DNA from 2 places in the Actinoplanes ianthinogenes genome. Region 2 is predicted to be linked to the other one. Evidence: riboswitches for the same ligand, from Rfam matches in the RefSeq annotation. Region 2 holds a riboswitch; the other holds the start of a gene.
The links. A riboswitch is a leader RNA that binds a small molecule or an ion and turns the genes downstream of it on or off. The one in region 2 is predicted to bind cobalamin.
Positions count from the first base shown of each region.

Region 1: another riboswitch for cobalamin. It lies ahead of Aiant_RS42835 (CbtB domain-containing protein); the one in region 2 lies ahead of Aiant_RS23555 (ribonucleoside-diphosphate reductase subunit alpha).

Region 1 is NZ_AP023356.1:9,416,575-9,419,774, reverse strand. Features, by position in the region: gene Aiant_RS42845 (MBL fold metallo-hydrolase) at 1-439, shown strand, start outside; gene Aiant_RS42840 (S8 family serine peptidase) at 430-1,347, opposite strand; adenosylcobalamin (AdoCbl) riboswitch at 1,431-1,585, shown strand; gene Aiant_RS42835 (CbtB domain-containing protein) at 1,593-1,796, shown strand; gene Aiant_RS42830 (CbtA family protein) at 1,787-2,551, shown strand; gene Aiant_RS42825 (MaoC family dehydratase) at 2,625-3,101, shown strand; partial or broken gene Aiant_RS42820 (acyltransferase family protein) at 3,121-3,200, shown strand, end outside.
Region 2 is NZ_AP023356.1:5,224,669-5,227,868, reverse strand. Features, by position in the region: gene Aiant_RS23555 (ribonucleoside-diphosphate reductase subunit alpha) at 1-1,669, opposite strand, end outside; cobalamin riboswitch at 1,782-1,987, opposite strand; gene Aiant_RS23550 (hypothetical protein) at 2,460-3,200, shown strand, end outside.

The DNA of each region.
Region 1 (3,200 bases), 4.2 Mb from region 2:
CCTGGTGCACACCGAGGCGAGCATCGACCTGGCCGGACGCCCCATCACCCTGCACCACCTCGGCCGCGGCCACACCGCCGGCGACCTGGTCCTCACCGTGCCCGACGCGCGCCTGCTGCTCGCCGGCGACCTGGTCGAACAGGGCGCCCCACCGTCCTACGGCACCGACGCCTACCCCCTGGAGTGGCCCGCCACCGTCGCCGCCCTGCTGCGCCTGCTCCCACCGGACGGCCTCGTCGTACCCGGCCACGGCGCCCCCGTCGACCACGCCTTCGTGACCGCCCAGCACCGCCAGCTCACCGAACTCGGCACGCTGATCCGGCAAGGACACGCCACCGGCGCCACACCCGAGGACGTCGCCGCCCGCTCACCGTTCGGGCCCGCCGCCTCGCTGGTCGCGGTACGCCGCGGCTACACCGCACTCACCGGTCAGAGCTGAGCGGCGGGACGCCACCGCCGGCGACGCGCCCGCGCCACCACCGCACCGATCACCGCCGCCACGGCGCCGGCACCGAGCGCCGCCACGACCGGCCAGTACGCGCGGCGGCGGGGCGTGACATTGCTGTGCGCGTACCGAAAAGGCGACGGCGCTGCCAGCGGACCGGAACCCGCCGCGGTCACCGCCCGATACGGATTCAGCCGCCGCCCCGCATCCGCGGTCGCCGCCAGGCGCCGCGCCACCTCGCCGGCCGAAGCCCCGGGGAACCGCTCCCGCACCAGGGCCGCCGCACCCGACACGAACCCCGCCGCAAAACTCGTCCCCCCATCACCGACCGCCACCAGATCCACATCCGGACCGGCCGGCGAGAACGGCGCCGGCTCCCCCGACGACAGGATCGCCCCCACCCCGATCACCCCCGGATACCCGGCCGGGAACCGGCGGCCCGCACCCGGCTGATTGCCCACCGCGGCGACCACCACCACGCCCCGGCCGAGCGCCTCGGCCACCGCCGAACGCACCCGCCGGTCGTCGGCCGCCACCACCAACGAGATGTTGATCACCTGGGCGTGACCCGGCCCGGCCGCCCACCGGATCCCCTCCGCCACCCGCGCCACACCACCGGCATCACCCGGATCACCGTCGCCGACCCGCACCGGCACGATCACCGCCCGCGGCGCCACCGCCAGGACCGACGCCGCCACCGCCGTCCCGTGCCCCACACAGTCCCGGCCACCCCGGCCCGCCGCGACCCGGCCGGCCACCTGCCCATTCGACGGATCCACCCCGGAATCGACCACCGCCACCCGCACACCCGCCCCGGACGCGACCGGCACCGCCGGATAGGGGCCGTGCACCACCGGCACCAGCGGCGCACACGCCACCAGCGTCCACAGCCGCCACACCATCCGACCCCCATCACAACGACGAACGTGAATGTTATCCGCGCCACGCCATCCCGGTTGTGCCCCCACCACCACGACAGCTAGGTTGTGAAGGCCATCTGCGGCGTCGTGAGGGAAACCGGTGAAACTCCGGTGCGGTCGCGCCACTGTGAATCGCCCCCCGGCCACGGGGACGCGATGAGTCAGGACGCTCACGCGACCGCAGCCTGTCCACCGGGACGCGTCATCCCGTAGGAGGTTGATCAGCCATGCCCAAGGCCCAGACCGTGCGGCCCCTCGCCATCCCCGCCATCTCCACCCGCCTGCTGCTCACCGCCGCCGGCGTCACCATCCTGCTGCTCGCCCTGGCCTACCTGGTCGCCTTCGACCAAGGCGCCCTGTCCCGCAGCGGCATGTACATGCACGAGCTCATGCACGACGGCCGCCACCTGCTGGGCGTCCCGTGCCACTGACGCTCAGCTTCGGGCGCCTGCTGACCGCCGGACTGCTCGCCGGACTCATCGCCGGCCTGCTGGCCGGCGGTTTCGCCTATCTGGCCGGCGAACCCCGCATCGACGCCGCCATCGCCATCGAGGAGCAGAACGCCCTCGCCCACGGCGAAGCACAGGGCGGCGAAGAGCTCGTCAGCCGCGACACCCAGAAAAACGTCGGCCTGTTCCTGGCCACCGGCCTCTACGGCACCGCCCTCGGCGGCTTCCTCGCCACCGCCTACGCCCTGCTCCGGCGCCGCCTGCACACCAGCAGCGACACCCGCGCCGCCCTCGGCCTGGCCGCCGCCGCCCTCACCGGCATCGTCCTGGTCCCCTGGCTCAAATACCCACCCAACCCACCCGCCGTCGGCGACCCCGCCACCATCAACCAGCGAACCTGGAGCTACCTCGCCGTGCTCGTGCTCGGCCTGGTCGCCATCTGGGCCGGCATCCTCGCCGCCCGCACCCAGACCCACGAGTGGCGCCGCGCCACCGCCGGCCTGCTCGGGTTCGCCGTCGTGGTCACCATCGCCTACCTGCTACTACCCACCATCAACGAGGTGCCCGACACCTTCCCGGCCGTGCTCCTCTGGAAGTTCCGGATCGCCTCACTCGGCACCCAGACCATCCTCTGGACCGTCCTCGGCATCGCCTTCGCCGGCCTGCTCAACCGACTGGCCACCAGCAACCCCACCCCGGACGTCGCCGCCGACAAAGCGGCCACCGCCGACGCCTGACCGGCACGCAGCACCACACCAGACGCCACATGGGCCCGACCCATGTGGCGTCTACTGCCACTAGGGTGAGGCGATGCCCCGGTTTACCAGCCTCGACGACCTGCTCGGCCACGACGAGCTGGGCACCAGCGACTGGCTCCTGATCGACCAGGACCGCATCGACGCCTTCGCCACCGTCACCGGCGACCACCAATGGATCCACACCGACCCCGAACGCGCCCGCAAAGACGGCCCGTTCGGCACCACCATCGCCCACGGCGCCCTCACCCTCTCCCTCTGCATGACCTTCCTGACCGAGGTCGTCGACGTCGACAACGTCACCTTCGTCGTCAACGGCGGCTTCGACCGCGTCCGCTTCCACACCCCGGTCCGCTGCGGCGCCCGCCTCCGCGGCAAAGTCCGCCTCCTCGAAGCCCGCCGCCTCACCGCCGGCGCCCGCCTCATCCTGCGCACCACCGCCGAAATCGACGGCGAACGCCGCCCCGCCTGCGTCGCCGACCAAATCCTCGCCCTCTACGAAACCCCCATTCCGCCGACCTCCGCCCCCTGACCGCCCTAACCTGGCGGATATGGCGCAAACCGCAACAGACCGTCCCCACCAACCCCGCCTTCTCGCCATGGACGGCCTCCGCCTGCTCTGCGCCCTCGC
Region 2 (3,200 bases):
CGGCGAGCTCGGCCGACGCCTCCAGCGCGGTCAGCAGGATCTCCTCCTGCACCCGGGTGGACAGCTCCTTGGCGGCCGGCGAGTCGAACGGCAGGCGCAGCGTGAAGAACGCGTCCTGGAGGCCCATCAGGCCGAGGCCGACCGGACGCCAGCGCGGGTTCGACGCGGCGGCCTGCTGGGACGGGTAGTAGTTGATGTCGATCACCCGGTCCAGGAAGACCACCGCGGTGCGCACGGTCGCCCGCAGCCGCTCCCAGTCCACGCCGCCGGCGGTGGTGTGCGCGCCCAGGTTGATCGAGCCGAGGTTGCAGACGGCCGTCTCGTCGTCGCTGTTCACCTCGAGGATCTCGGTGCACAGGTTGGAGAGGTGGATCGTGTTGCCGGGCGCGCCGGTCTGGTTGGACAGCGCGTTCGACCGGTCCTTGAAGGTCATCCAGCCGTTGCCGGTCTGCGCCAGGGTGCGCATCATCCGGCCGTACAGATCGCGGGCCTTGACGGTCCGGACCGCCTTCTTCTCCGCATTCCGATAGGCCTCGGTGAATGCGTCGCCGAACAGGTCGGGCAACTCGGGGGCGTCCGACGGGTCGATCAGCGACCACTGTTCGTCAGCCTCCACCCGACGCATGAACTCGTCCGGGATCCAGTTCGCCAAATTCAAGTTATGCGTACGCCGTGAGTCCTCGCCCGTGTTGTCCCGCAGCTCCAGGAACTCCTCGACGTCGGGGTGCCAGGGCTCCAGGTAGACGCAGGCCGCGCCCTTGCGCCGGCCACCCTGGTTGACCGCGGCGACCCCGGCGTCCAGGGTCTTCAGGAACGGGACGATGCCGTTGGACTTGCCGTTGGTGCCGCGGATCAGCGCGCCCCGGCCGCGGACCCGGGACCAGGCGATGCCGATGCCGCCGGAGAACTTCGACAGCTTGGCGACCTGGTGGTACCGCTCGTAGATCGAGTCCAGCTCGTCCTTGGGCGAGTCGACCAGGAAGCACGAGGACATCTGGGTGTGCCGGGTGCCGGAGTTGAACAGGGTGGGTGAGCTGGGCAGATAGGCGAGGCTCGACATGAGGCGGTAGAAGCCGATCGCCTCGTCGGGGGTTTGCGACAGCCCGCAGGCCACTCTCAGCAGCCAGTACTGAGGGGTCTCGATGGGGACGCGCTTGGTGGGGTGGCGCAGCAGGTAGCGGTCGGCGACGGTGCGAAGGCCGAAATACTCGAAGCGCAGGTCCGCGCTCACGTCGATCGCCACGTCCAGTTTGTCCCGAAATTTCGTTACAAAGGCTAGAGTGTCGTCGCCGATCAGGCCTTCAGTGTGGCCCAGCGTGATGGACTCGCTGAACGTCGTGACGCCCTGCTCGCGCACCTCCTGCTCGACCAGGTCGATGAGCAGCCGGGCGGCCAGCTTCGAATACTGCGGCTCCTCGCCGATCAGCTCGGCGGCCGTCTGGATGGAGAGTTTGTCCAGCTCCTCGGTGGTGGCGCCGTCGTAGAGGCCGCTGATCGTCTTGGTCGCCACCCGCAGCGGATCGACCTCGTCCAGCCCGGTGATCCAGCGCTCCACCGCCGCCACGATCCGATTGACGTCGACCGGCGTCAGCTCGCCGTTGCGCTTGCGCACCTGCATGACCTGCCGGCGCTGTCCCGGCACGCTGGTTTTCTCCGGTGTGAGCGTCATGGCCCTCATCCCTCGCGAGTCGCCGCGCGGGAAGACACCGACACTCCCCTCCGGGCGCACGGAGGTCGCGAGGGCGTCAGCCGTCCCACGCGGCCTTCGACCGCCGCACACGGTCGTGTGCGGCGCGCTGGCAGGTCTTCGGACTCGTGGGCGTTTCGCACGTGCCTACTGGCCGTCGCTTCCCAGGCTCGCACCCAGTGCTTGTGTGACGGCGGTCGTTCCCACTCACCGCTGCGGGGCAGTCCCGGTTTCCCACCGGGTTCCCTGTTGCCTCGACCGTCCACTAGGGATGGGCGAACCAGCTGCGAGGGACACTATATATGGGCACGGTCCGCGACACGCAACGCCACATGGTGTGTCGCACATCCGCCGCCCGAGCACGCCGAGACGATTAGTTGAGTTTCCAAAAATTATGCATCGGATCCCTTTCGTCGAATTGTCATACATCACAATGATCGTCGCCGACCCCCGGTTCAAAACGGTCGGGCGGGCACGAACCATCACCGCCGGCATGCGGAACATGCCGATCAAACCCAATTCTTCGGTACGGCCGATTGCTGCCTCAGCAGTGCTGACTGTCCGAAAGCACCGAATCGGCGGCGGGCAATGGGTTGCTAACGTCCCTGGCGTCGCATCGGGAGGTACGGGGGCCCGCATGCGGCAACGCATCCACTAGGTATCTGGCCTGTGACGATGCTGCTCGCTTCGGATCTCCAACGCTCGAACCCGGGCATCGCCATGCCCAGAAGCGGCACCAGAAAAGCCTCCTCGTCATACCGAGATCGGGACCATGAACCTCATCAAACCTGCTGTCGCCCTGCTCAGCACCGCTGCCATTGCTGCCACGCTGCTGTCCGGGCCTACCGCCGCGTCGGCCGCACCGCTCGGGACCGAGTCCCCGGAGGCGACCGCTTCCGTCGTCCGCGCCGCCGGCAACGACCCGTCCGCGCCGGTGGTCCGCCTCTCCTCGACAGGCGATACCTTCACCGGCGCCGCGGTGTCCGTCAGCAAGGACGCGGACAGTCCGGTCGTCATCGGCACCGGTACGGCTGACACCATCGCGCTGACGCTTCCCAAGGTCACCGGGAGCGCCACGGTGCAGACGGCGGACGGCACCCTGGTGCGTCCCGGCCGCAGCGCCTCGACGGCCGTTCAGGCGCTGGCCGACGGCCACGTCCGCGCGCTGGTGACGCTCCACGACGCCAAGGCGCCGAAGGCGTACGACTTCGACTTCGACCTGCCGTCCGGCGCGAAGCTGGAGCCGGCCGGCGACGGTGGCCTGGACATCGTCACGGCGGACGGCGCCGTCGTGCTGGGCGCCGTCGCGGCGCCATGGGCCAAGGATCGCACCGGCAAGTCGCTGCACACCTGGTACGAGGTTGACGGTGGCACGGTCACGCAGCACATCGACACCGCGGGCGCCCTGTACCCGGTCGTGGCCGACCCCGACGTGGTCAAGTTCTGCGGCGGCGTGACCTGCTCGTTCTACTGGAAGCGGTCGGCTACGAAGGCTCTCCAGGGCACGCTCGGC